DNA from 3 places in the Pectobacterium araliae genome. Region 1 is predicted to be linked to each of the others. Evidence: riboswitches for the same ligand, from Rfam matches in the RefSeq annotation. Region 1 holds a riboswitch; each other region holds the start of a gene.

What was found. A riboswitch is a leader RNA that binds a small molecule or an ion and turns the genes downstream of it on or off. The one in region 1 is predicted to bind thiamine pyrophosphate.
Region 2: another riboswitch for thiamine pyrophosphate. It lies ahead of thiM (hydroxyethylthiazole kinase); the one in region 1 lies ahead of thiC (phosphomethylpyrimidine synthase ThiC).
Region 3: another riboswitch for thiamine pyrophosphate. It lies ahead of thiB (thiamine ABC transporter substrate binding subunit); the one in region 1 lies ahead of thiC (phosphomethylpyrimidine synthase ThiC).

Annotation. Positions count from the first base shown of each region.
Region 1 is NZ_AP028908.1:4,213,541-4,221,665, forward strand. It holds gene nudC (NAD(+) diphosphatase) at 1-622, opposite strand, end outside; gene rsd (sigma D regulator) at 731-1,192, shown strand; TPP riboswitch at 1,315-1,469, shown strand; gene thiC (phosphomethylpyrimidine synthase ThiC) at 1,583-3,562, shown strand; gene thiE (thiamine phosphate synthase) at 3,559-4,200, shown strand; gene AACH44_RS19160 (HesA/MoeB/ThiF family protein) at 4,202-4,996, shown strand; gene thiS (sulfur carrier protein ThiS) at 4,977-5,177, shown strand; gene AACH44_RS19170 (thiazole synthase) at 5,179-5,964, shown strand; gene thiH (2-iminoacetate synthase ThiH) at 5,961-7,082, shown strand; gene AACH44_RS19180 (PLP-dependent aminotransferase family protein) at 7,467-8,125, opposite strand, start outside.
Region 2 is NZ_AP028908.1:3,120,785-3,128,909, reverse strand. It holds gene AACH44_RS14225 (alpha/beta hydrolase family protein) at 1-607, shown strand, start outside; gene AACH44_RS14220 (hypothetical protein) at 813-1,631, shown strand; gene AACH44_RS14215 (GGDEF domain-containing protein) at 1,821-2,744, opposite strand; gene ahr (NADPH-dependent aldehyde reductase Ahr) at 2,898-3,917, opposite strand; gene AACH44_RS14205 (DUF4062 domain-containing protein) at 4,228-5,250, opposite strand; gene AACH44_RS14200 (hypothetical protein) at 5,298-5,570, opposite strand; TPP riboswitch at 6,166-6,262, shown strand; gene thiM (hydroxyethylthiazole kinase) at 6,299-7,093, shown strand; gene thiD (bifunctional hydroxymethylpyrimidine kinase/phosphomethylpyrimidine kinase) at 7,090-7,893, shown strand; gene psiE (phosphate-starvation-inducible protein PsiE) at 8,069-8,125, shown strand, end outside.
Region 3 is NZ_AP028908.1:649,317-657,441, reverse strand. It holds gene AACH44_RS02965 (AzlC family ABC transporter permease) at 1-653, opposite strand, end outside; gene AACH44_RS02960 (AraC family transcriptional regulator) at 755-1,594, opposite strand; gene sgrT (glucose uptake inhibitor SgrT) at 1,808-1,972, opposite strand; gene sgrR (HTH-type transcriptional regulator SgrR) at 2,063-3,721, shown strand; TPP riboswitch at 3,759-3,855, shown strand; gene thiB (thiamine ABC transporter substrate binding subunit) at 3,936-4,919, shown strand; gene thiP (thiamine/thiamine pyrophosphate ABC transporter permease ThiP) at 4,895-6,502, shown strand; gene thiQ (thiamine ABC transporter ATP-binding protein ThiQ) at 6,489-7,199, shown strand; gene AACH44_RS02930 (family 43 glycosylhydrolase) at 7,204-8,125, opposite strand, start outside.

The DNA.
Region 1 (8,125 bases):
AATCGGCTGTAAATGCCATCATCAGCGAATGAGGGAATGGCCAAGGCTGCGAACTCACGTAACGCAGGTTTTTTATCTGAATTTGGCTCTCTTCCATCACCTCACGTACAACCGTCTGTTCTAGTGTTTCGCCCACTTCCACAAACCCAGCCAGCACGGTGTACATGTTCCCGCGATGCCGATTATGCTGCGCTAGCAAAATTTCATCACCACGGCGAATCGCGACGATGATACAAGGCGCGATCTGCGGATAATAGCGTTCTCTGCAGTGGTGACATAAGCACGCCAGCTCCGTTTTGCTCCGCACCATTTCATGGCCGCAGTAACCACAAAAGCGATGGGAGCGATAGAATTCAGCAAGTTGTACGCCTCGCCCCGCCAGTTGGAATAAGCCCGCGTCTTGATCGAGCAGTTGGCGAACCGATACCATGCCAGTATCCCGCCCCTGGCAAACCAGCCAGACAAGCTGCCCTTGCCATTCACCGATTTGACGAGCTACTTTCCCCTGTAACGACCACGCCGTCGCCGTTCCGCGCGGTAATTCTCCTTGGGGTAGCCAGATTTGTACTGCATCGCTCACTACCCACCAGCCGGTTTCATCACCTTTTAGCGTCTGTTCCATATCTTTTTATTGCTCCACTGCCACTTCACTGGCATTTTACATTCAGAGTGATTACATAAGTTTTATAACTGGGATTTCAGTTATTTCTTACCGTTCACGGAGTCAACAATGCTAAACCAGCTACAAAGTCTGACTGAATACGTTGGTGGCAATAATGCGTTAATCGACCAATGGCTACAAGCGCGTAAGCAGCTTCTGGTGGCTTACTATCATCTGGTTGGCATCAAGCCGAACAAGGAAACGCTTTCTCTTTTGGATGAAGAGGCATTGGATAATTTTTGCCAGAATCTGGTGGACTATCTTTCTACTGGGCACTTTCATTTATACGAAAAGATGCTGCATGAAGCCGCGACGCACAGCGAACAAGTCTTAGCGCTTTCCACCCAGCTCGACCTCGCCCTGCAAAATAATACGCAGCAAATTATGACGTTTTACGATAGCCATCTGGCGGCAGCCATTGACCATGATAACTGCCTCGAATTCCAGCAGGCACTTTCCAGCGTCGGCGAAGCATTAGAAGAGCGTTTTACGTTAGAAGACAACATGATCAAGCAGGTTTACGATAACTAGTCGTCATTTGACGTTATTTAAGAACATCATCACACACTGGAAAGGCAAAAGCGGCACGCTTTGACATCCGCGTTTTGCCGACATACAGTGTAGGGGTTTTATTGACCCGTTTAACAGACGGGCAAATCTTGTCGGAGTGCCTAGCGTGCTCGTGTTTTGTTTTACGAAATCAATCGTTATGACGAAACTTATGAGCGCACAGGCTGAGACCGTTAATTCGGGATCCGCGGAACCTGATCGGGTTAATACCTGCGAAGGGAACAAGAGTAATGCACTTCATTGAGCCCAAGGCTGTGTATTCCCACATACCTGCTCTGACGCTCAATATCATTATTACTCCCTCCGGCTCCAGACAAGCAATCTTCCCTTTACGTCTTACAGGAACTTGCTATGTCTACAGAACCCTTGTCTATAAAAACCTCGTCGGTAAAGACAGAGTTATCTACAGCATCCAAATCTGGTCGCCGTGAACAGCGTGCCGCCGCCCAGCAGTTTATTGAAACCTTACAGGGAACCGCCTTTCCCAATTCCAAACGCATTTACCTTACAGGCTCACGTGACGACATCCACGTACCGATGCGGGAGATTCAGCTTAGCCCGACGTTACTTGGCGGCAGTAAAGACAACCCCCAATACGAACCCAATGAGCCAATCCCGGTTTACGATACGTCAGGGCCTTATGGCGATCCGGCTGCGCAACCCGATGTCCGCGTTGGGCTAGCGAAGCTGCGCGCCAGCTGGATTGCAGAACGTCACGACACCGAAGCGTTATCCGGCGTCAGCTCCGACTTCACCCAACAGCGTCTGGCGGATGCGGGTCTGGATCATCTGCGTTTCGAACACCTGCCACGTCCGCTGCGTGCCAAAGCAGGAAAACGCGTCACCCAGCTCCACTATGCGCGGCAGGGCATGATTACGCCTGAAATGGAATTTATCGCCATTCGCGAAAATATGGGACGCGAGCGTATCCGCGGCGAGGTGCTACGCCAGCAGCATCCGGGGCAAAGTTTCGGCGCTCTCCTGCCGGAAAACATCACGCCGGAATTTGTCCGTCAGGAAGTGGCTGCCGGGCGTGCCATTATTCCCTCAAACATCAATCACCCCGAATCGGAACCGATGATTATCGGCCGTAATTTTCTGGTGAAGGTTAACGCCAATATCGGCAACTCCGCCGTGACATCTTCCATCGAAGAAGAAGTGGAAAAACTGGTCTGGTCTACCCGCTGGGGCGCGGATACCGTGATGGATCTCTCGACTGGCCGCTATATTCACGAAACGCGCGAGTGGATTCTGCGTAACAGCCCCGTACCCATCGGGACAGTACCGATCTATCAGGCGCTGGAAAAAGTGAACGGCGTGGCGGAAAACCTGAACTGGGAGATGTTCCGCGATACGCTGCTGGAGCAGGCGGAACAGGGCGTGGACTATTTCACCATCCACGCGGGCGTGCTGCTGCGCTATGTGCCGATGACCGCCAAACGCCTGACTGGCATCGTCTCACGTGGCGGTTCCATTATGGCGAAGTGGTGCCTGTCGCATCACAAAGAGAGCTTCCTGTACGAACATTTCCGCGAAATTTGTGAAATCTGTGCGGCTTATGACGTCGCGCTGTCGCTGGGTGACGGCTTACGTCCCGGCTCCATTCAGGATGCCAACGACGAAGCCCAATTTGCCGAACTGCATACGTTAGGTGAGCTGACCAAAATTGCCTGGGAATATGACGTACAGGTGATGATCGAAGGCCCCGGCCACGTTCCGATGCAGATGATCCGCCGCAACATGACCGAAGAGCTGGAACACTGCCACGAAGCGCCATTCTATACGCTCGGCCCGCTGACGACCGATATCGCACCGGGTTACGATCACTTCACCTCTGGCATCGGTGCTGCCATGATCGGCTGGTTTGGCTGCGCGATGCTCTGTTACGTCACACCGAAAGAGCATCTTGGTTTGCCGAACAAAGAAGACGTCAAACAGGGGCTGATTACCTATAAGATCGCCGCCCATGCCGCCGATCTGGCGAAAGGCCATCCCGGCGCGCAGATCCGTGATAACGCCATGTCAAAAGCGCGCTTTGAATTCCGCTGGGAAGATCAGTTCAATCTGGCGCTCGATCCGCAAACCGCACGCGCCTACCACGATGAAACGCTGCCCCAGGAATCCGGCAAAGTCGCCCACTTCTGTTCCATGTGCGGCCCTAAATTCTGCTCGATGAAAATCTCACAGGAAGTACGCGACTACGCCGCGAAACAGGAAGCAGAAGCCAAACCAGTTGAAGTGGGTATGGCGCAGATGTCGCAAGAATTCCGCTCGCGCGGTAGCGAGCTTTATCACAGCGCCACCAGCCTACAAACCGAGGAAAGCAAATGACGGGCTCGACGCCTTTTGCCCCAACGGCACAGCGGCTGGGGCTTTATCCCGTCGTCGATAGCGTGGAGTGGATCGAGCGATTACTCAGCGTCGGGGTGAACACGATCCAGCTCAGGATCAAAGATCGGGCAGATGAACAAACCGAAGCCGATGTGATCCAGGCGATCGCATTGGGTCGCCGCTATCAGGCGCAGCTCTTCATCAATGACTACTGGAAATTAGCGGTAAAACATCAGGCATACGGCGTACATCTGGGTCAGGAAGACCTGGATACTGCCGATCTGGCCGCCATTAAAAAAGCGGGTCTGCGCTTAGGCGTCTCTACGCATGACGATCGTGAACTGGCACGCGCGGTGGCGATCAATCCGTCCTATATTGCGCTGGGGCATATTTTCCCCACGCAAACCAAGGATATGCCATCAGCGCCGCAGGGGCTGGCTGAACTAACGCGGCACATAACCGATCTGCAAGACCGTTTTCCTACAGTTGCAATTGGCGGCATCAGCATCGACAGAGTACCTGCGGTGCTGGCAACGGGCGTCGGCAGCATTGCCGTCGTCAGCGCCATTACTCAGGCACCAGACTGGCGGCAGGCCACCACGACGCTGCTCAAAATGATTGAAGGACGGGAGGCATGACATGGTAACGACTCACCATCCAGCGCCTGCCGGACTGAGCGATAGCGAATTCATGCGCTATAGCCGTCAACTGATGCTGGAGGATATTGGCCCGGAAGGTCAGGAGAAACTCAAAGCCGCCCGCGTTCTGCTGGTTGGGCTGGGTGGGCTGGGGGCGCCCGCCTCGCTCTATCTGGCTGCCGCTGGGGTCGGCACGCTACTGCTTGCCGACGATGACTCACTGCACATCAGCAACCTGCAACGCCAGATTCTGTATCGCACCAGCGACACCGACAAACCCAAAGCCGTGTTGGCGCAGCGTCAGCTACAGGCATTAAATCCGCACTCAGAAGCGATTGCGATTACCGAAAGGCTCAGCGGTGACACGTTATACAGCGCCGTCAGCCGCGTCGATGTCGTGCTGGATTGCAGCGACAACATGGCCACTCGCCATGCGGTTAACGCTGCCTGCTTTAACGCCGGCAAACCGCTGATCAGCGGGAGCGCCGTCGGTTTCAGCGGCCAACTCGCTGTTTTCACACCGCCTTATCACGCCGGCTGCTACGCCTGCCTGTACCCCGATACGTCCGAACCACAGCGCAACTGCCGCACCGCCGGCGTGCTGGGTCCGGTGGTTGGCGTGATTGGTACGCTTCAGGCACTGGAAGCGATCAAACTGCTGGTCGGTATACCGTCCGCGCTAGACGGCAAGCTGAGGATGTTCAATGGTAAACAGCAGAGTTGGAACACGCTCCAGCTGACGCGTGCGCCCCATTGCTCGGTATGTGGAGGGGTGCATGAAAATCACGCTGAATGATGAACCCTTTGAATGCCCAGAAGCCACCACGGTTGAAGCACTGCTGAGCCAGATCAATCGGCTCCAGCCTGGCACAGCGCTGGCCATCAACCAAACCATTATCCCGCACGCCACCTGGTCACAGCATCAGGTGCAAAACGGTGATGATATTTTGCTTTTTCAGGCAATCGCGGGAGGATGACATGCTGCACATTGCCGATACGACATTAACTTCACGGCTGCTGACCGGCACTGGGAAATTCGCCACGCCAGAATTGATGCTGGCAGCACTTGAGGCTTCTGGTTCTCAGTTAGTCACCATGGCGATGAAGCGCGTTGATCTGAACGGCGGCAACGACGCCATTCTCGCCCCGCTACGCCAGCTCGGTATTAAGCTGCTACCGAATACCTCAGGGGCCAAAACCGCAGACGAAGCCATTTTTGCGGCCCGACTGGCGCGAGAAGCGCTGGGCACTCGTTGGCTGAAACTGGAAATTCATCCCGATGTGAAATACCTGCTGCCCGATCCGATCGAAACCCTGAAAGCCGCCGAACAGCTGGTAAAAGAGGGATTCACGGTGCTGCCCTACTGCGGTGCCGATCCTGTGTTGTGCAAACGGTTGGAAGAAGTCGGCTGCGCGGCAGTGATGCCGCTGGGCTCGCCGATCGGCTCCAATCAAGGACTGCAAACGCGTGATTTTCTCCGCATCATCATCGAACAGGCGCGCGTTCCGGTGATTGTCGATGCGGGCATTGGTGCGCCCAGTCATGCGGCCGATGCGCTAGAAATGGGAGCCGATGCTGTACTGGTCAACACAGCCATCGCGGTTGCCCGCGATCCTGTGGCGATGGCACACGCATTCAGACTGGCAGTCGATGCCGGTGGGCTTGCTCGTCAGGCCGGTCTGGGAAGTAAGCAGTTTGTCGCCAGCGCCACCAGCCCGCTCACCGGTTTCCTGCATCAGCAAACGGAAGGGGCGGAGCGATGAGCGTCGATTTCCAAACCGTCTGGGAACAGCTCGACTGGGATGACCTAACGCTGTGCATCAACGGTAAAACCGCACGTGATGTCGAGCAAGCGCTTGCTGCACCACACCTAACGCGTGACCATTTTATGGCGCTCATTTCACCTGCCGCCAGCGCCTATCTGGAACCGCTAGCCCAGAGGGCACAGCAGCTCACCCGCCAGCGCTTCGGCAATACGGTGAGTTTCTATGTGCCGCTATATCTATCCAATCTGTGCTCCAACGACTGCACCTACTGCGGCTTTTCGATGAGCAATCACATCAAGCGAAAAACGCTGGATGAGGCAGAGATCCTACGTGAATGCGCCGCCATCAAGGAACTGGGGTTTGAGCACCTGCTGCTTGTGACTGGCGAACACCAGCGTAAAGTAGGAATGGATTATTTTCGTCGCGTCTTTCCACTGATCCGACCGCTCTTCAGTTCGCTGATGATTGAAGTTCAGCCGCTGTCGCAAGACGAATATGCCGAGTTGAAAACGCTGGGGTTGGATGGCGTGATGGTCTATCAGGAAACCTATCATCCGGCGACCTACCAACTGCATCATCTAAAAGGACAAAAGCAGGATTTCCATTGGCGACTCGCCACGCCGGATCGACTTGGTCGTGCGGGGATCGACAAGATCGGGCTGGGCGCGTTAATTGGCCTGTCCAATAGCTGGCGAACCGACTGCTACATGGTCGCGGAACATCTGTTGCACTTACAGCAGAGCTACTGGCAGAGCCGTTATTCTATCTCGTTCCCTCGTCTGCGCCCCTGTACGGGTGGCATTGAACCGGCGTCGCTCATGGATGAAGCGCAGCTCATGCAGGTCATTTGCGCATTCCGGTTGCTATCGCCGGATATTGAACTATCGCTTTCCACACGTGAATCGCCTTTCTTTCGCGATCATGCCATTCCTATCGCGATTAACAACGTCAGCGCATTTTCCAAAACCCAGCCGGGTGGCTACGCCGACGACCATCCTGAACTGGAACAGTTTTCACCGCATGATTCGCGACGCCCTGAAGATGTAGCGCAAGCCATCATACGAGCAGGCCTCCAGCCTGTATGGAAAGACTGGGACGGTTATTTAGGCAGGTAGTCATTGAGCGGGTAACGCGGCGATATGCCTGATATTGGTCACTTAAGCGTGAAGTGAGAGGGAAACACGGTGATGAGGTTCCCGCAGGGACACCTCACACCGTGGTAGCCTTCGCATCTCGGGTATGGGCGATACGTATGATTTGGGAGGCGGTTCGCAGGCCGAAATGAGAATTACATAGAAGACAACATTCTCAGGATCGCGCTTCGCAACATGAAATTCACCCTATCGTCACTGATTTCGGTAAAGAATACAGTAGCGTCGTTGGCAAGCCTGAGCGTTACTAAGCTTGTTGACCGGAGCCGTTTGCCACTTATCGGTTCTGCACATCAACCCGCCGATACGGGGCTTATCCTTACCCGTATCGGCCCTTCCCTAAAATTATCAGGGTGCGTTCTGGTCAGGAAAAGTGTGCATCATCTTCGCGACTTCGTTGCCCACAATGCGCAGCCCTTCTCTCATTTCTTCCGTAAAGCGATTGGCATAATTGAGTCGAATACAATTGCGATATTTTCCTGAGGCGGAGAAGAGCGAACCCGCGGCTATCTGTATGCCTGCTTTTCTGACCTCACGACTGAGCTTGAGCGAATCAAAATACTCGGGCAGCTCAATCCACATCAGAAAGCCCCCCTGGGGACGGCTCACACAGATGTTTGACGGAAAATACTCACGCACCCAGCAAGTAAACGTACTCAGATTGGCTTTGTATTGGGCGCGCATCCGGCGTAAGTGAGGCTGATAGTGTCCCTGACGAATAAATTCCGCCACAGCTAGCTGGGGCTGCACCACTGTCGATCCCGTGCTGATGTACTTTGTATGAATCACCCGCTCCAGATAGCGCCCCGGAGCAATCCAGCCAACGCGCAAACCGGGAGCCAGGTTCTTGGAAAACGAGCTGCACAAGAGTACACGTCCATCTTCATCAAATGATTTTATCGCGCGGGGACGCGGATATTCATAAGCCAGCTCGCCATAGGCATCATCTTCAATAATCGCGATATCAAAATGCTGCGCCAGCGTCACCAGCGATTTCTTACGGGCGT
Region 2 (8,125 bases), 1.1 Mb from region 1:
GGTCATTCCATCCGCCGCTGGTAAGTTTCAGCCCGCGTTCTCCGTGATTGTTGGCGGGGCGCTCAACTGGAGAGAACAGGGTGTCTATTATACTCGCCAGAAGCTGGCGCATGCTGGATTGTCGGGAGCGGAGATTGAACGTCAGGTCAGCGCCGAGTTAAAAGCCAATGATGCTGTTTTCGGCCAGCCTGAACTTGCCTATCCCACTCAGCGGCCGGATATCGAGCCTCGCCGGTTTGCCTTCATTGCTCGTAGCTATCTGGCTGATGCCACGAAAAGCGTTAGCACAATGTCTGGCCCAGTGTTGGCGCTATGGGGGAGCGACGATCTCAATGTCGATCCGCAGAAGAATGCGGCGAGATATCAGCAACTCCTGACTGCCCGCCTTCATCAGCAAGTCGTCGTTGTGCCGGAAGCGACGCATGGATTACTGCGCGCACGGTTGTTCAATTACCAACTCACGCCGGAATGGCCGCAGTGGAAAAGGGGAGCCTTCATGATTCTAGGCCGGAAGGCTTATGCACCCGGCGCCATTAAGCAGATGACCGAGTGGATAACTACTGAGGTTAGCAATAACACATTACGAGTCCCTCACTTGCCTGAGTGAGGGGGATAAATGTCCCGATGTGCACTTATTCCTTAAATAGATAGGCATTAAGCCTAAAGTTTTCAGCGCTTTCTCCGTTGATAGGTAGGAAGTCATGCGGTCAAACGGAGTGATTTCTCAAATAATCCCTGACCGTTGCTGGAACGGCCCGAACGAAGCCGGGCGATATCCCTCTCTGAAGCCCAATCTGAATAAGGCGTGATGTATGAGTCTCGTGAGCTATCTCGGAAAGCAAACTCTCGGTGTACTGGCGGGTTATAAGCAGGATGGCATGGTCATCCATATTTGCGGCGTCTATCCCAATGCGGATAACAGCCTGCGCGTTTTTTTCCCGCACGGACATGAGTTTGTCGTTGGCGATCTGGCAACCATTCACCTTGATAACCGCTCTGGGGTCGATGAGTTTGATGCCAATATTCAGGTCTATCGCGCCTCTTACAAAGGACGCGTAATAGCAAGCGACGGTGATTGGGTGGTACTGGAACCAAGGGAATGTCAGCTCCTGCATGGTTTCACACCCGTGCTGGATATCCGCGAACCGGGTTATCAGTTTCCGCAAGATGATCGCCCGTCAATGCCTGTACCTCTGACGCCAATGGTGGATTTTCCGCTGACGGAAAAGCAGGATTTCTCCAATAAAGTTGGCGTATTGATTACCATGGCCGCCGAACAGCCGCATACCACGGTGCTGGCGTTCCTGTCGTCCGTGGATAACGATATTTTCCTGATTACGTTCCCCGAAACTTTTAAATCTCAGTTACTCAAACGCAATCCGCACTGCTTTTTTGCGATGGATGAGCGCAGCCATTATACCTTCGAACGAGCCATTGAATGGAACTACACCATTATTGAAGGGGACGCGTTTATTATTGCGCGCGACAATCCGCTCTATGAAAAAGTGCGCCATGAATTTGTCACCAAAAACCCGTGGGAAATCGCCTTTTTCACGCGTCCTGATGTTGAGGTTTACCATATTAAAAGTAAGCAGCTCGTGTGCCCCGGTAATACACAAGCGCTTAGCTAAGAGATGGAGAAAACAGACGGGATAGCGCTGTGCACTCTCGTTTTATATTAATAAATCGCGGCTTACAGTGGCAGTTCGATTACCCTACGGCCTGTGATTTTCCCGTCTTTCATTTCAGCGAAAATGGCGTTGATGTCTTTCAGCGGCGGACGGCGCGGCCATGTTATCGGATGGGGCTGAGTCGTTGTATTACAAGTTTTTTTCTTTCGGCTCCAGAGCCCATTCCACTTTGCCTTTGCCGGTGTTTTTGGCTTGGTAAAGTGCAACATCCACGCGTTTCATAAAGTGTTCTGTGGGTTCCTGCGGCTGTTTTTTACCTGCCCCAATGCTGACAGAAAGATGATGCCTATTTTTAATGATGATTTTGTTGGCGTTTTTTAATACTTCTCTTGCCAGCTTCTCTGCCCGATCCTGTGTCCCGGCATACAGAATAATCGCGAATTCTTCGCCACCTATTCGGGTTGCGACGACTTCACTGTTATCGAAACGGGAAAGAATATGGCCGAACTTACTTAATATTTCATCGCCTTTCGTATGCCCATATTTGTCATTGATGACTTTGAAATTATCGATGTCGATAATAAATAAATAGGGTGTTTTCGCTTCGAGTTTTTTTAATTCGTTAATAAAAAATCGGCGATTAGGTAACTGTGTCAGTTCATCGCTGAATGACTGTATTCTGGCTTCGACATACTTATTGTTGATTTGCTGTATCAGGGTATAGACACCGAATCCGACGCCAGACATACCAATCATTCTCAGCATATCCTCAACATAGTACCCCACTAGCTTGGGTTGATAGATAAACTCATCCATGAAGTCAAATGTGGCTGAGCCTATCCAGACATGGAGTCCGAGGCGAATGGATAAAGCCGAAGTATGGTTAAGTGATATTTTACTGGTACACGATAAGATAAAAAAAAGAAAAACCAGTGCAATCGAATCGGTATAAACCCCTGGATTATCGTGCAACTGCTCCTGAAAATCGCGGTGCTTAAAGAACAGGAGATTAAGTATAATGATTAACGCAGACAATAAAAGGGCGAACCTGATTGACGAGGAAGCCTTCTTATTTCTATCAATGAAGTCGTGGTCATACTCTTTAAAAGGCATTGCGGATCTCCTCTTGCATCACCTTTCAATCCTACCATGAAACCCATTGAATACATTCAGTCGCGTGGTGCGGGGCGGTGTGGTTCAGAGAATGACGGTAATCTGACAACGGTGTAAAAAGCAGACGCCCGATCGCTCAGGCGTCTTTACCAATTAAAAATCGGCTTTTAGTACCACGCGGTAGCGGGCTTTGCCGTCACGCAAGTGCTGGATGGCATCGTTGATTTTCGACATTGGGAACAGTTCTGTCTGTGGCTTCACGCCGGCACGCGCGGCGAGTTTCATTAGAGAACGCAGCTCATGCGGAGAACCGGTAGAAGAACCGGAAACGCTGCGGTCACCTGCGATAAGTGTAAAAGCTGGAACGCTAAATGGCTTCATCACCGCACCGACGGTATGGAACTTCCCGTTATAGGCGAGCGCGTTGAAGTAGGGCTGCCATTCCAGATCGACACTTACGGTGTTGATGATAAGATCGAACTGGCCTGCCAGCGCCGTCAGCGCCTGTGGATCGCGGCTGTTGACGACCTTATCGGCACCCATCGCCAACACTTCTTGCTCTTTGGCCGGATTAGAGCTGAACGCCGTGACTTCGCATCCCATCGCGTGCAGGAGCTTAATCGCGATATGTCCCAGACCACCGATACCGATCACACCGACGCGGCTGGTTGCCGTGACATGGTGCATTAACAGCGGTTTGAAGACGGTGATGCCGCCGCACAGTAGCGGGCCAGCTGATTCGATATCAATGGAATCAGGAAGCGGGATAGCCCACTGCCAGTTCGCGCGAATCTTATTGGCGAAACCGCCTTTATTCAGGATGGTTGGCACGCTGCCTTGCTGACAGTTGGTTTGGCTGCCGCTGATACAGGCATCGCAATGCCCACAACTGCGTGCCGTCCAGCCGATGCCGACGCGCTGACCAATCTTTAATCCTTTGTTTTTCGCCGCGTCACCCAAGGCGTGCACGCGGCCAATCACTTCATGCCCGGCAACCAGCGGATAGCTCGACATACCCCATTCGTTATCGATCATCGAGAGATCGGAATGGCACACGCCGCAGTAATCGACTACGACTTCGACGTCTTCCGCTTGCAGTTCACCCGCATCAAACTCATACAACTCCAGCGCTGCGCCTGCTTCCGGTGCGGCATAACTCTTTATCATCGTCATCACAATTTCCTCAGTATGGGTTTGATTAACCAGTCTAAAGGGTTATGGCGTTTTTCTCTATGTCACAACGTGCCTGTGGTTTTTCATTTTGTGTCAGGTGGGGGCAATCAGCCTGACGGTTGGCTGAAGTGGATCAGGAATAGCTCGGCGTTAGCTGCATACGTTTCCGTTATCCACGATTTGCTATGTAATTGATGGCCTGGGTTGGAGATAGTTGGTGTTTACTTAATCTGAGGGGACAAAAAATATTGTAAATATCCATTTGAGGTACAAAGTTCGCCCCAGATCTTTGGGGCGAAATGGAGATAGTTTATTCTGTTGTAATTTGATTTTGCTTTTTGATCGTTCTGGTTTTCAGCATCTCAACCTGTCCTGATTCTGTTAATGACCAGAATGTATTCATGCTGCCATCAGTCGTTTTTAAATATTCAATTTTAATGAAATCATATGCGCGCAATTGTATGCCTATCGTCTTGAGATCCTGAGAGGAAACTTTAGCGGATGTGCCTCCTTTGTCTGCGATTTTTTTCGCTGTTTCGGCAATTGTGGCTGAGACACTTGATTCGGGATAATGTCTAGTGAGGTAGGGCGATATTGTATGAAATATGTCCTTCCATTCCATGCTCACAGACCAAACTTTAATCCCACCAGTTGTGTGTGGCCCTCTAGGAAAAGTAGATTGGCAATTAAAATCGAAAACATCATCGAAATCCGCTAGATTTAAGTCAAGCGTTTGGTTGCGACTCGAAGTTGCCATTTTCAGTTCGTTTTTTAACCGTTCGTTTTCTTTTTGTAAATCAACTATTGCTCTTAAGTCATTTTCAGAAGACGTTAGATTGGCTCTCACCCATCCGATTGCTGGATAAGTTTTCATCGTTTTACTCATACTTAAGGCGACCAATCCAGGTAAATCTTTAGCTGTTGCCCATGTTTTCCTGAGACGATTGGTTGAGGCCTTCTCTATGAATGCTGTGAGCTTCTCTCTGAGCTCAGAGTCTTTTTCAGATTTGGCTAAAGGTAGACTTTCCGGATTCTCATGTACTAAAACAACAACACGTAAACCTTTTGAGACCGCATAATCGAATTCCTTTTCGGTGTAACTTAAACCGTCCTCTGCGACAGAGCCATATCGTCCACCAATGATCAGCAGATAATAATCACAATCATCAATTACTTTTTTTATGAATTCCCATTGCTCTTCATCGATTGCTGGGAATAACTCCATTCCTGCTGGGATGCAATCCATTTCCATCAGCGTCTGTATAACGTGTTTCCGTTCCTCTTCCAAATCCGTAAAAGTTGAACTTACGAAAACCTGGTAACGTTTATCCATTTCTATCCCTTAAAAGCGGAAGGGGCATGAAGCCCCTTCATTCAACATTAACCAGCGTAGCTATAGGAATCACGCATACCATCACGATAGCCTTCAGCAAATGCTGCTTGCGGGCTTTTATGGCGTACAGTGCCCGCTTGGCTATCAGGCAAAACATGCAAATTTACCCAGACTTGTTCCGTTCGAGATAAACCTGATTGGTATCCTTGATCGTAGGCGCAGCCACAACCACAACATTTATGCCGCCCCTCACCACCTTGGTCATCTGGCAGGTTAATGAAAGCCGTATTGTATCGATGAGACTTATTACAGATTGTCATGTGTAGCTCCTTATGAGCACTAATTGGTATTTACATGACCATCCAAGCTCGGCACAATCAAACCGTAGAAATGAAAGTGAGGCTAACAAACGTTATGAGTCTGCAAACTCATGGTGGTCATGCTTCATAAGCCGGATTCACAATTTGTGAATCCGGTTTTTTTATGCCTGTTATTAATGCGATATCTATATGTAGTGCATTAATTTCATTAATGCACTACATGCTGTGTATTTTAGTTGAGATTCTTTTGAGTACAAGGCTTGATTTTGAGGTTAAATTTAGATTGCGAAAGGTTAATAAATGCGCAAGCCTTGTCTGACAAGGCTTGCGACAATGTCAATAATGCGCAAAAAAATAAAAATTTGATCGAATACAGACTTCTTTGGCGAAAGGAGATAACTCGCTGATTCTTCAGAGTACCTGTGGTGATATCAGTCAGGAACTGTTTGGGAACCAGAACCTTGTTTAGTCCACTGCTTGTGGATAAGGTCAATATCCGCTGGACACTAGTAGGATTGGATGTCCATTTACAATACTGCCCACTGGCATTATCCTGATCGAAGATTAATAAAACATTAATCGCAACATTTTGATTTTAAATGACTCGGGGTGCCCTTCTTTGTGAAGGCTGAGAAATACCCGTACCACCTGAACTGGATAATGCCAGCGTAGGGAAGTCACGGTATGCCCACCGGTTGCCGCCTTCTTCCACGCCGGTTGGGAGATTTATGAACACGCGACCCGCCGACTTTTCTGCCGCTCAGGCAGCAATATCGCTCACCCAATTTCATTCTGCTTCACCGCTGGTGCACTGTTTGACCAACGACGTGGTGCAATCTTTTACTGCTAATGTGCTGCTGGCGCTGAATGCGTCGCCTGCGATGGTGGTCGATCCCGATGAAGCCGCGCAGTTCAGCGCGGTGGCCGATGCGCTGCTGATTAATGTCGGGACGCTGGAGCGCTCGCGTGCCGATGCGATGCGAGCGGCGGTAAAGAGTGCACATCAGGTGGATACGCCGTGGGTGCTCGATCCGGTTGCCGTAGGCGGTTTAACCTTTCGTACCGAATTTTGCCGAGAGCTGCTGACATGGAAACCGACGGCGATCCGCGGCAACGCGTCTGAAATCATGGCGCTGGCGGGGTTAGCCGCACAGGGGCGGGGTGTCGATAGCGCTGATGATTCGCTGGCGGCGCTCCCTGCCGCACGCGAGCTGGCTCGACAAGTGGGGACGATTGTTGCGGTGACCGGCGTGGTGGATTATGTCACGGACGGTGAGCGAGATATCGCGGTAACCGGCGGCGATAGCATGATGACGCGGGTAGTCGGCACGGGCTGTGCGCTGTCGGCGGTGGTCGCAGGTTTTTCTTCTCTGGACGGCGATCGCTTATCCCACGTGGCGGCGGCGTGTTATGTCATGGCGTTAGCGGGGCAGCAGGCAGCTTCAGCATCACAAGGTACAGGCAGTTTTATCCCCCATTTCCTCGATAGGTTGTATACCCTGCGCGCGGAGGAACTGGCATGAAACGTATCAATGCGTTGACGATTGCGGGCACCGATCCGAGCGGCGGTGCGGGGATTCAGGCGGATTTAAAAGCGTTTTCCGCGCTGGGTGCTTACGGCACGTCGGTCATTACCGCGCTGGTGGCGCAAAATACGCGTGGCGTGCAGTCCGTCTACCGAATTGAACCGGATTTTGTCGCGGCACAACTGGATTCCGTGCTGAGCGATGTGCGTATCGACAGCGCCAAGATTGGTATGCTGGCGCAGACCGATATTGTCGAAGCCGTTGCCGAGCGCCTGCGCCATTACGCCGTGCCTTTCGTGGTATTGGACACCGTGATGCTGGCGAAAAGTGGCGATCCGCTACTGGCTCCCGAGGCGGTGGAATCGATCCGTCGTGAGCTGCTGCCGCTGGTTTCCCTGATTACGCCGAACCTGCCGGAGGCCGCTGCGCTGCTGAATACGTCATCGGCCACCAACGAGCGGGAAATGCGTGAGCAGGGGGAAGCGCTGCTGGCGATGGGCTGTCAGGCGGTGCTGATGAAAGGCGGACACCTTAGCGAAGCGGAAAGCCCAGACTGGCTGTTCAGTCGACAGGCCGATCCGCAGCGCTTTAGCTCACCGCGTGTGAATACACGCAATACGCACGGCACCGGCTGCACGCTGTCTGCCGCGTTAGCGGCACTGCGACCGCGTCACGCTAGCTGGGGCGAGACGGTTAAGGCCGCGAAGGCGTATTTACAGCAGGCGTTACAGCATGCCGACACGCTGGAGGTCGGGCACGGAATCGGCCCCGTTCATCATTTCTACCGCTGGTGGTAAAACGCACATTCAGCTTGAAGTATGACGGGTATAAGTAAATTGACTTGTACTTTGCGTGACATCTTTGTCAGTAATTTCAAACTAAATTAAGCGTGTTTGTCATAGACAGTACGCGGGTTGGCCGGTTATTTTGCAGTGAATTCTTGGCGTTAATGTGAAATAGGATGGATAACATATGGCAGGTTCTGCTCGCAGTGCGATGGCTGCCAAGGCGCTTCAGACGATACTCAAT
Region 3 (8,125 bases), 1.1 Mb from region 1:
ATCTTGAAATAGGTCAATAGCATTGACAGAAGCAGGGAGAATAGGACACCAGAGAAGGTGCTGATCTTTTTTATCATCGGCACAACGATGGTAATGAACGTAGCAACGATAGAGTAATCAAGGTGATATTTATCCAAATCCGGCACAGATGACGCCATGACCACGCCAAGAATACTGAAGATATTCCAGAAAATATAAAAGGTGAATCCCGCACCAATTAAATAACTGGCACTGACATTGTTCTTCCTGTCTTTCTTTTCACTGAGTGCAAAAAGCTCATCGGACAATAGATATCCGATAGGAAGTCGCTTGCTTAATCTCAACGTTGAAACATATTCACGTAACGTCAGTCCGTAAATAAGATGCTGTGCGGTGATAAAGAAAACGGAGATTAATAACGTCACGACATTCGCGCCAGACATAAGCAGCCCTAGTGAGACTAACTGCGCTGCTCCCGCAAAAATAATCGCGGACATCCCAATACTTTGTCCGACAGATAATCCCGATTGAATAGCCATAGAACCAGCCAGAATGCCCCAGGGCACCACGGATAAACAGAGTGGAAGCATTTCAACCACGCCGGTCATAAAATGCTTCCACGGACTAACGGTGTCTTTTGATTCAGACGATGAACGGGTTACGGCGTTTTCCATATAACATTGCACTACCAGAAATAAATCGATAGCGAAAAACTAACAAAACGGTTTTTAATAGTATTGGATAAAGTTGCTTCCCCTCAGAATAGGGATAGCGTTTAGAGTGAATTACCCTTAGTAAACTCGCCCGGCGTCAATCCCAACGAATTTCTGAAATGGCGGTGGAAGTGACTCTGATCGGTAAAACCACACTGCACCGAAACATCGAGGATAGAGTGACCTTTACGCAGTAGATCTTTCGCCTTACGCAAACGTGCCTGGATCAAATAAGCGTGGGGGGTGATACCGACAACGGCTTTAAACTGCCGTAAGAAGTGCCATACGCTAAGCTCAGCGAGCGCTGCCAGTTCAACAAGAGCGAGTTCTCTCTCGGGATAGCTGTCCATAAAGGCTTTAACATTCAGTATATTTTGGGTCGCAACAGGTAGTGTCTGTGGCGTCAGGCGCGTCTTGCTATAGCGCATCGTCAGCCAGGTTAATGACGACAGCAGCAGCGTTTCTTTCAGTAACAGATTGCCCGGCTGAGCAAGCATATCGAAGGTCATGAGCAGTTGTTCCGCTAATCCTGGATCGTGCACCACCGCATCAGAAAACCACGGAATGGCATCTTTTGCGCGTTGAAGATCCTGATTAATTGAGCGAAAAAGGTCAGGGTGAGGATAAATAGCGCGATAGGCCCATCCCGTTTCTACCTCAGAACTCCCCGTGTGCACATCGTCTGCATTCACCAGAATGATGTCGCCTTTGGGCGCAACGTGCTCAGCACCAGAACGATAAAAGCGTTGAGCCCCCTGCTCAATCACGCTAATGCAATAGGTATCATGCACATGACGAGGAAAACGCTGCTGGTAGTACTGCGCCTGCAACATATCCAGACCACCGAGTGCCTCCAGGTGTCTGAAATGTGTCTGCTCTTGCGCAACCAGCTTTTTATGCACGCGTTAACCCTCTTGTCATTTGTACAAAATTGCTCAGACAGAGAAGAAAAATAGGCGATCTTCATCATCCAGAAACGGTGTACCTGTTTCACCGATTCTATCAGAAACGGATTAACATCCCCATGCTGGAAAAAACAGCGAAAAAAAACCAGCGAGAGAACTCGCTGGTTGGTGAAACATCACCATTACTCAGAATACGTTTCCTCACACCACCTAGAACCAATGACGGTATTCGTCGTCGGACATGTCTTTCAGGTGCCACTGCGTCGCCTGCTGTAGTAATGCAATGCGCTGTTGGGTAGACATCCACCGCAACCACTTCGCTTTACAGGTCGATAAGTAGGCTCGATAGAACTGGGACAAACGGGAAATTGCCATAAGCCACCTCCTCTCTTTCCTTGTTAGAAAGTATCGACGTAATATAGGGAAAGATAAATTGATGACTTTAGTGCAGGGAGTTCCTCTTTTATGTCTTCCCCTCGATTGCAACAACAGTTCATCCGCCTGTGGCAGCACTTTCAGGGGCAAACCACCGACACCACACTGCAAGAGCTGACCGGTGTGTTGAATTGCTCACGCCGCCATATCCGCTCGTTATTGAACGCCATGCAACAAGCAGGCTGGCTCATCTGGCAAGCCGAAGCCGGAAGAGGAAAACGTTCGCAACTTTCCTTTGTGTATACCGGATTAGCGCTACAACAGCAGCGTGCCGAAGATTTGCTGGAACAAGATCGTATTGAGCAACTGGTGCAGTTGGTCGGTGACAAAGAAGCGGTGCGCCAGATGCTACTCGCCCACCTTGGACGGAGCTTCCGGCAAGGAAAGCACATTCTGCGCATCCTCTACTACCGCCCGTTACACAATTTATTGCCCAGCTCGGCACTGCGACGCTCGGAAATGCACATTGCGCGACAAATATTCAGCGGACTCACCAATATAAATGAGGAAAATGGGGAACTGAAACCCGATCTGGCTCATCACTGGCAGAGTTTATCTCCTCTGCACTGGCGCTTTTATCTGCGTCCGGCCATCCGCTTCCATCATGGTCGTGAACTCACGATGGACGACATCACCACATCGTTATCGCGCCTCACCTCGCTTCCGCTCTTTTCCCATATTGAGGCCGTGACCTCACCGATGCCGTTTGTGATTGATATCCGCTTACACAACCCAGATACGTGGTTGCCGTGGCTTTTAGCCAGCGTACACGCCATGATCCTGCCACAAGAGTGGCAAACGCTGCCGAATTTCGCCCAACACCCGATTGGCACCGGCCCTTATGCCGTGGTGCGCAATAACAGCAGCCAATTGAAGATCCGCGCTTTCGATGACTATTTTGGCTATCGGGCGCTGATTGATGAGGTCAACATCTGGGTCCTACCGGACGAACCGGAAGAAATGCCCGTCTTCGTTCAGTTCCAGTCCGACAATTCTCGTCACGAACAGTTGGAAAGTAGAATGGAAGAAGGCGGTTATTTCCTGTTGTTCGACAAACGCTCGCCGCTGAACAAGCGCCCAGAGACTCAGCAATGGCTCAGGCAGGTATTTAATCCTATTTCGCTGCTCAACCACGCCAATATCAGTAACCAGCGCGACTGGTCACCGGCCTATAGCCTGCTACCGCGCTGGCATCATCATCACCCCGATACGCCACAGTCCATACCCAAAGGACTAACCGACGTCACGCTCACGTTCTATCAGGAGCACCCAGAATACCGGATATTGAGCGAGATTATGCGTACGCTGCTGGCGCAGCAGGGCGTCACGTTGCATGTTCAGACCATCAGCTACGAAGATTGGTATCAGGGTAATGCCGAAAGCGATATCTGGTTTGGTAGCCTGAATTGTTATCTGCCGCTCGAATTCTCTCTGTTTGCGATGCTCTATGAGCTGCCACTGGTGCAACATTGCCTGAACGACGACCTGGATACCGACGCACAGCAGTGGCGTAATAACACACTCTCAATGGCAGAATGGAGTGAAAAACTCATCAAAAGCGGGCAACTGCATCCGCTATTGCATCACTGGCTGCAACTTCAAGGGCAGCGCAGTATGCGCGGCGTCAGGATGAATATGTTGGGCTGGTTTGATTTTAAATCCGCCTGGTTTGCGCCGCCGGAACGCTGAGAGCCTTTCGCTGCCCGACTTAACCCTTTACAATGTGCCGTTCTCAACGGGGTGCGGAAAATTTTTCGCTGAGAAGATACCCGTCGAACCTGATCCGGTTAATACCGGCGAAGGGATTTGAGAGTGCGGCTTATTGCTGCCTCGAAGTCCTTTGCCACCCTATGATTCTCAGGAGTGCAAAGTGTTAAATCAATTATTACACCGTTCAGCCACCGTGCTGAAAACCAGCCTGCCTTGTCTGTTACTGCTCTCAGCATCCGCTTTCGCCAAACCTGCGCTTACCGTTTATACCTATGATTCGTTCGCTTCCGAGTGGGGTCCAGGCCCCGTCATCAAGACCGCGTTTGAAAAAGAGTGTGAGTGCGAACTGAATTTTGTCGCACTGGAGGATGGCGCATCGCTGCTAAACCGCCTGCGTATGGAAGGCAAAAACAGCAAAGCGGACATCATTCTGGGACTGGACAACAACCTGTTGCAGGCAGCGGAGCAAACCGGCCTGTTTGCGCCACACGGTCAGGACACCCGTGCGGTTACGGTGCCGGGCGGCTGGAGCAATAAAACCTTCGTTCCTTACGACTACGGCTATTTCGCGTTTGTGTATAACAAAGACACGCTGAAAAACCCGCCGAAAAGCCTGCATGAACTGGTGGACAGCAATGCACCGTGGAAAGTGATCTATCAGGATCCGCGCACCAGCACGCCGGGGCTAGGTTTGTTGTTATGGATGCAGAAAGTGTACGGCGACGATGCGCCACAAGCCTGGCAGAAGTTGGCGAAAAAAACCGTTACCGTCACCAAAGGCTGGAGTGAAGCCTACGGTTTGTTCCTGAAAGGGGAAGCGGATCTGGTGTTGAGCTACACCACATCGCCGGCCTACCACATCATCGAAGAGAAGAAAGACAACTACGCCGCAGCGACCTTTAGCGAAGGACATTACCTGCAAATCGAAATCGCCGGGCAGTTGGCTTCCAGCAAAAATCCCGAGTTGGCAAAACGCTTTATGCAGTTCATCCTGAGCCCAACCTTCCAACAGGCTATCCCGACGACGAATTGGATGTATCCGGCGGTGAAAACCGACCTGCCTGCGGGCTTCGCGACGCTCGCCGTGCCTGAGAAAGCCATGCAGTTCAGCGCACAAGATGTTGCCGACCAAAGGACGCTGTGGATTCAGGCATGGCAACGCGCCGTCAGCCACTAATCGGCGGACGTCTGTGGCCGGGGCTGCTGGCCACCACGCTGTTAATTTCCGTTGCCGTACTGGCTTTCGGCGCACTGTGGATACAGGCGCCCGAAAGCCAGTGGCGCACGCTATGGCATGACAGCTATCTCTGGCATGTCATTCGGTTTACCTTCTGGCAGGCCTTTCTCTCTGCGCTGTTTTCTACCGCTCCAGCCATTTTCCTTGCCAGAGCGCTGTATCGACGGCGCTTTCCCGGCCATCGCTGGCTGTTGCGCCTGTGCGCGATGACGCTGGTGCTGCCCGTATTGGTAGCCGTTTTTGGCCTGCTCAGCGTTTATGGCAGACAAGGCTGGCTGGCCTCTGCGCTGGGCTGGTTTGACCTGAAATACACGTTTTCGCCCTATGGGTTGCAGGGAATTTTGCTGGCGCATGTGTTCTTCAATCTGCCGCTGGCAACCCGACTGCTATTGCAATCCTTAGAAGGTATTGCCACCGAGCAGCGCCAGCTAGCCGCCAATCTGGGTATGAACAGCTGGCAGCATTTCCGTTTGTTGGAATGGCCCGCCCTGCGCAGGCAGATTTTACCCACTGGCGCATTGATTTTTATGCTCTGCTTTGCCAGTTTTGCCACGGTGCTGTCGCTGGGCGGTGGCCCGCAGGCGACCACCATTGAGCTGGCTATTTATCAGGCATTAAGCTTTGATTACGATCCGGGGCGCGCGGCACTGCTGGCGTTAATTCAGATGGTCTGCTGTCTCGGTTTGGTGCTGCTGAGCCAGCGGCTGGGACGGATTCTGCCCGTTGGCAGCACACAGCAGCTTGCCTGGCGTAACCCGCAGGATAGCGCCTTAAGCCGCCTCACCGACGGCCTGCTGATTGGTGCGCTGTTGCTGCTGGTCGTGCCTCCTTTGCTGGCCGTGGTGGTCGATGGTGTGAACCGCTCATTGGTTTCCGTCCTGCAACAACCTGTGCTCTGGCAAACGCTGTTTACCTCACTGCGCATTGCCTTAGGCGCGGGACTCCTGTGTCTGGTGCTAACCATGATGCTGCTCTGGAGCAGTCGCGAGCTCAAGCTACGCCAAAAGCCACTGTTCGGGCAGTTGATGAACCTGAGCGGTATGCTCATCCTCGCCATGCCGGGCATTGTGCTGGCAACCGGCTTTTTCCTGCTGCTGAATAACAGCATCGGGCTACCGCAATCCCCTTACGCACTGGTGGTGTTCACCAACGCGCTGATGGCCATTCCGTATGCGATCAAAGTGTTGGAAAACCCAATGCTGGACGTTGCCGAGCGCTATAACCGACTCTGTACGTCGCTGGATATTCACGGCTGGCAGCGGCTAAGGCTGATCGAACTCGCCGCGCTGAAACAACCGCTCGCGCAGGCGTTGGCTTTTGCCTGCGTGCTGTCGATTGGTGATTTCGGCGTCATCGCGCTATTCGGCAATGAGCAGTTCCGCACGCTGCCGTTCTATCTGTACCAGCAAATCGGTTCCTATCGCAGCGCCGACGGCGCAGTCACAGCGCTGTTGTTGATGCTGCTGTGCTTTATATTATTTACCCTGATTGAGAAACTGGCAGGCCGTCATGATCGCGCTTGAGAAATTGACCTACTTTTATCAACACTTGCCCATGCGTTTTGATTTTCACGTCAAACCGGGCGAGCGCATCACCATCCTCGGCCCCAGCGGTGCGGGGAAAAGCACGCTGCTGAATCTGGTTGCGGGCTTCCTGATGGCTGACAGCGGGGAATTACGACTGAACGGCGAATCTCACCGCGAGACGCCTCCGGCTAAACGACCAGTTTCGATTCTGTTTCAGGAAAATAATCTGTTCCCTCACCTGACGATTGGGCAGAACATCGCGCTGGGGCTGCACCCCGGCCTGCGGCTCAGTACCGCACAGCGTGAAACGCTACAGCAGATCGCCGATCGGGTGGGTTTGGCGGATCTGCTGGATCGTCTGCCCTCGCAGGTTTCCGGCGGGCAGCGCCAGCGCGCGGCATTGGCACGCTGTCTGGTGCGTCATCAGCCCATTTTGCTGCTAGATGAACCGTTCTCGGCTCTCGATCCGGCGCTGCGTCAGGAGATGCTCGATCTGGTTGAAAGCGTGTGTCAGGAGCGTGAGTTCACGCTGTTGATGGTGTCGCACAATCTGGATGACGCCATGCGGATCGCAAAGCGCACGGTGCTGATCGTGGACGGACAAATTTATTATGATGGATCGACTCAGGCGCTACAGGATGGCAGCGCCGAAGCGTCCACCATCCTGGGAATTTCACGTCCGTCTTCGGATTGAAGAATTAAGGCAAAGCCTGATAGCGCAAGTTGCTGAACGTGACGGCGCCCTCGCCTGAAGCATACAGGGCAGGCCGCAAACTGAGAAAGTCATACGCGACGTTGTGATGATAACCGGACACTTCCATTTGCACCGGATATTTCTCCCACGCTCCCTGATCCGAGGTGCGGGTGTAAAACGTCACGATATGGCGATCGTTTTTCATCCGAATTTGCACCTCATTACCCGTGATATGCGGCAGTTTCTTCTCCGCCCTTTCCAGCCCATAGCGGTGCATGACGGTGCCATCCTGATTAAACGACAGCCCAACGTACAGCTTCGCGTTATAGAACAGCAGTAAACCGGCCTGCGCTCCTAGGGCAAAATTCGCCGTGACTTCAATCTGATAAGCCTGATCGCCGGGGATCATCGTCAGCGGCGCGCTGTCCTTCGGCGACGTGCCTTTTGCTTTCAGGTGCAGCTTGCCGTCTTTAAGCGTGACCCGCTTCAGCTCTTCTGCATTGGCGCGGTAGAAATGCCAGCGGGCTGGAAATTTCTCGTCGGTAAAGCTATCAGACCAGCCGATGCCATGAGGCACTGCCTCGCCGCCTTCCGGCTTGCGAATCGGTTTGCCGGTATCGAATCCAGCGGATGTAAACCAGCCATCATCACCCCAGACGATCGGCTCCAGCATCGCCTGCCGCCCCAGTGTCATAAAGCCGTTTTCATAACCGTGGTACACCATGTACCAGTTTTTATCCGGCCCTTCGATCAGCGTCGCATGCCCGCGCGACCACCATTTCTCTGAACGATCCTGTGTGCGGATAATCGGGTTATGCGGCGAGTTTTCCCACGGTCCGTTGATCGATTTCGATCGGGCGGCAATCACCATGTGTCCCGTTGGCGGCCCAGCCGTTCCACCTTCCGCCAGCACCATGTAGAAGTAA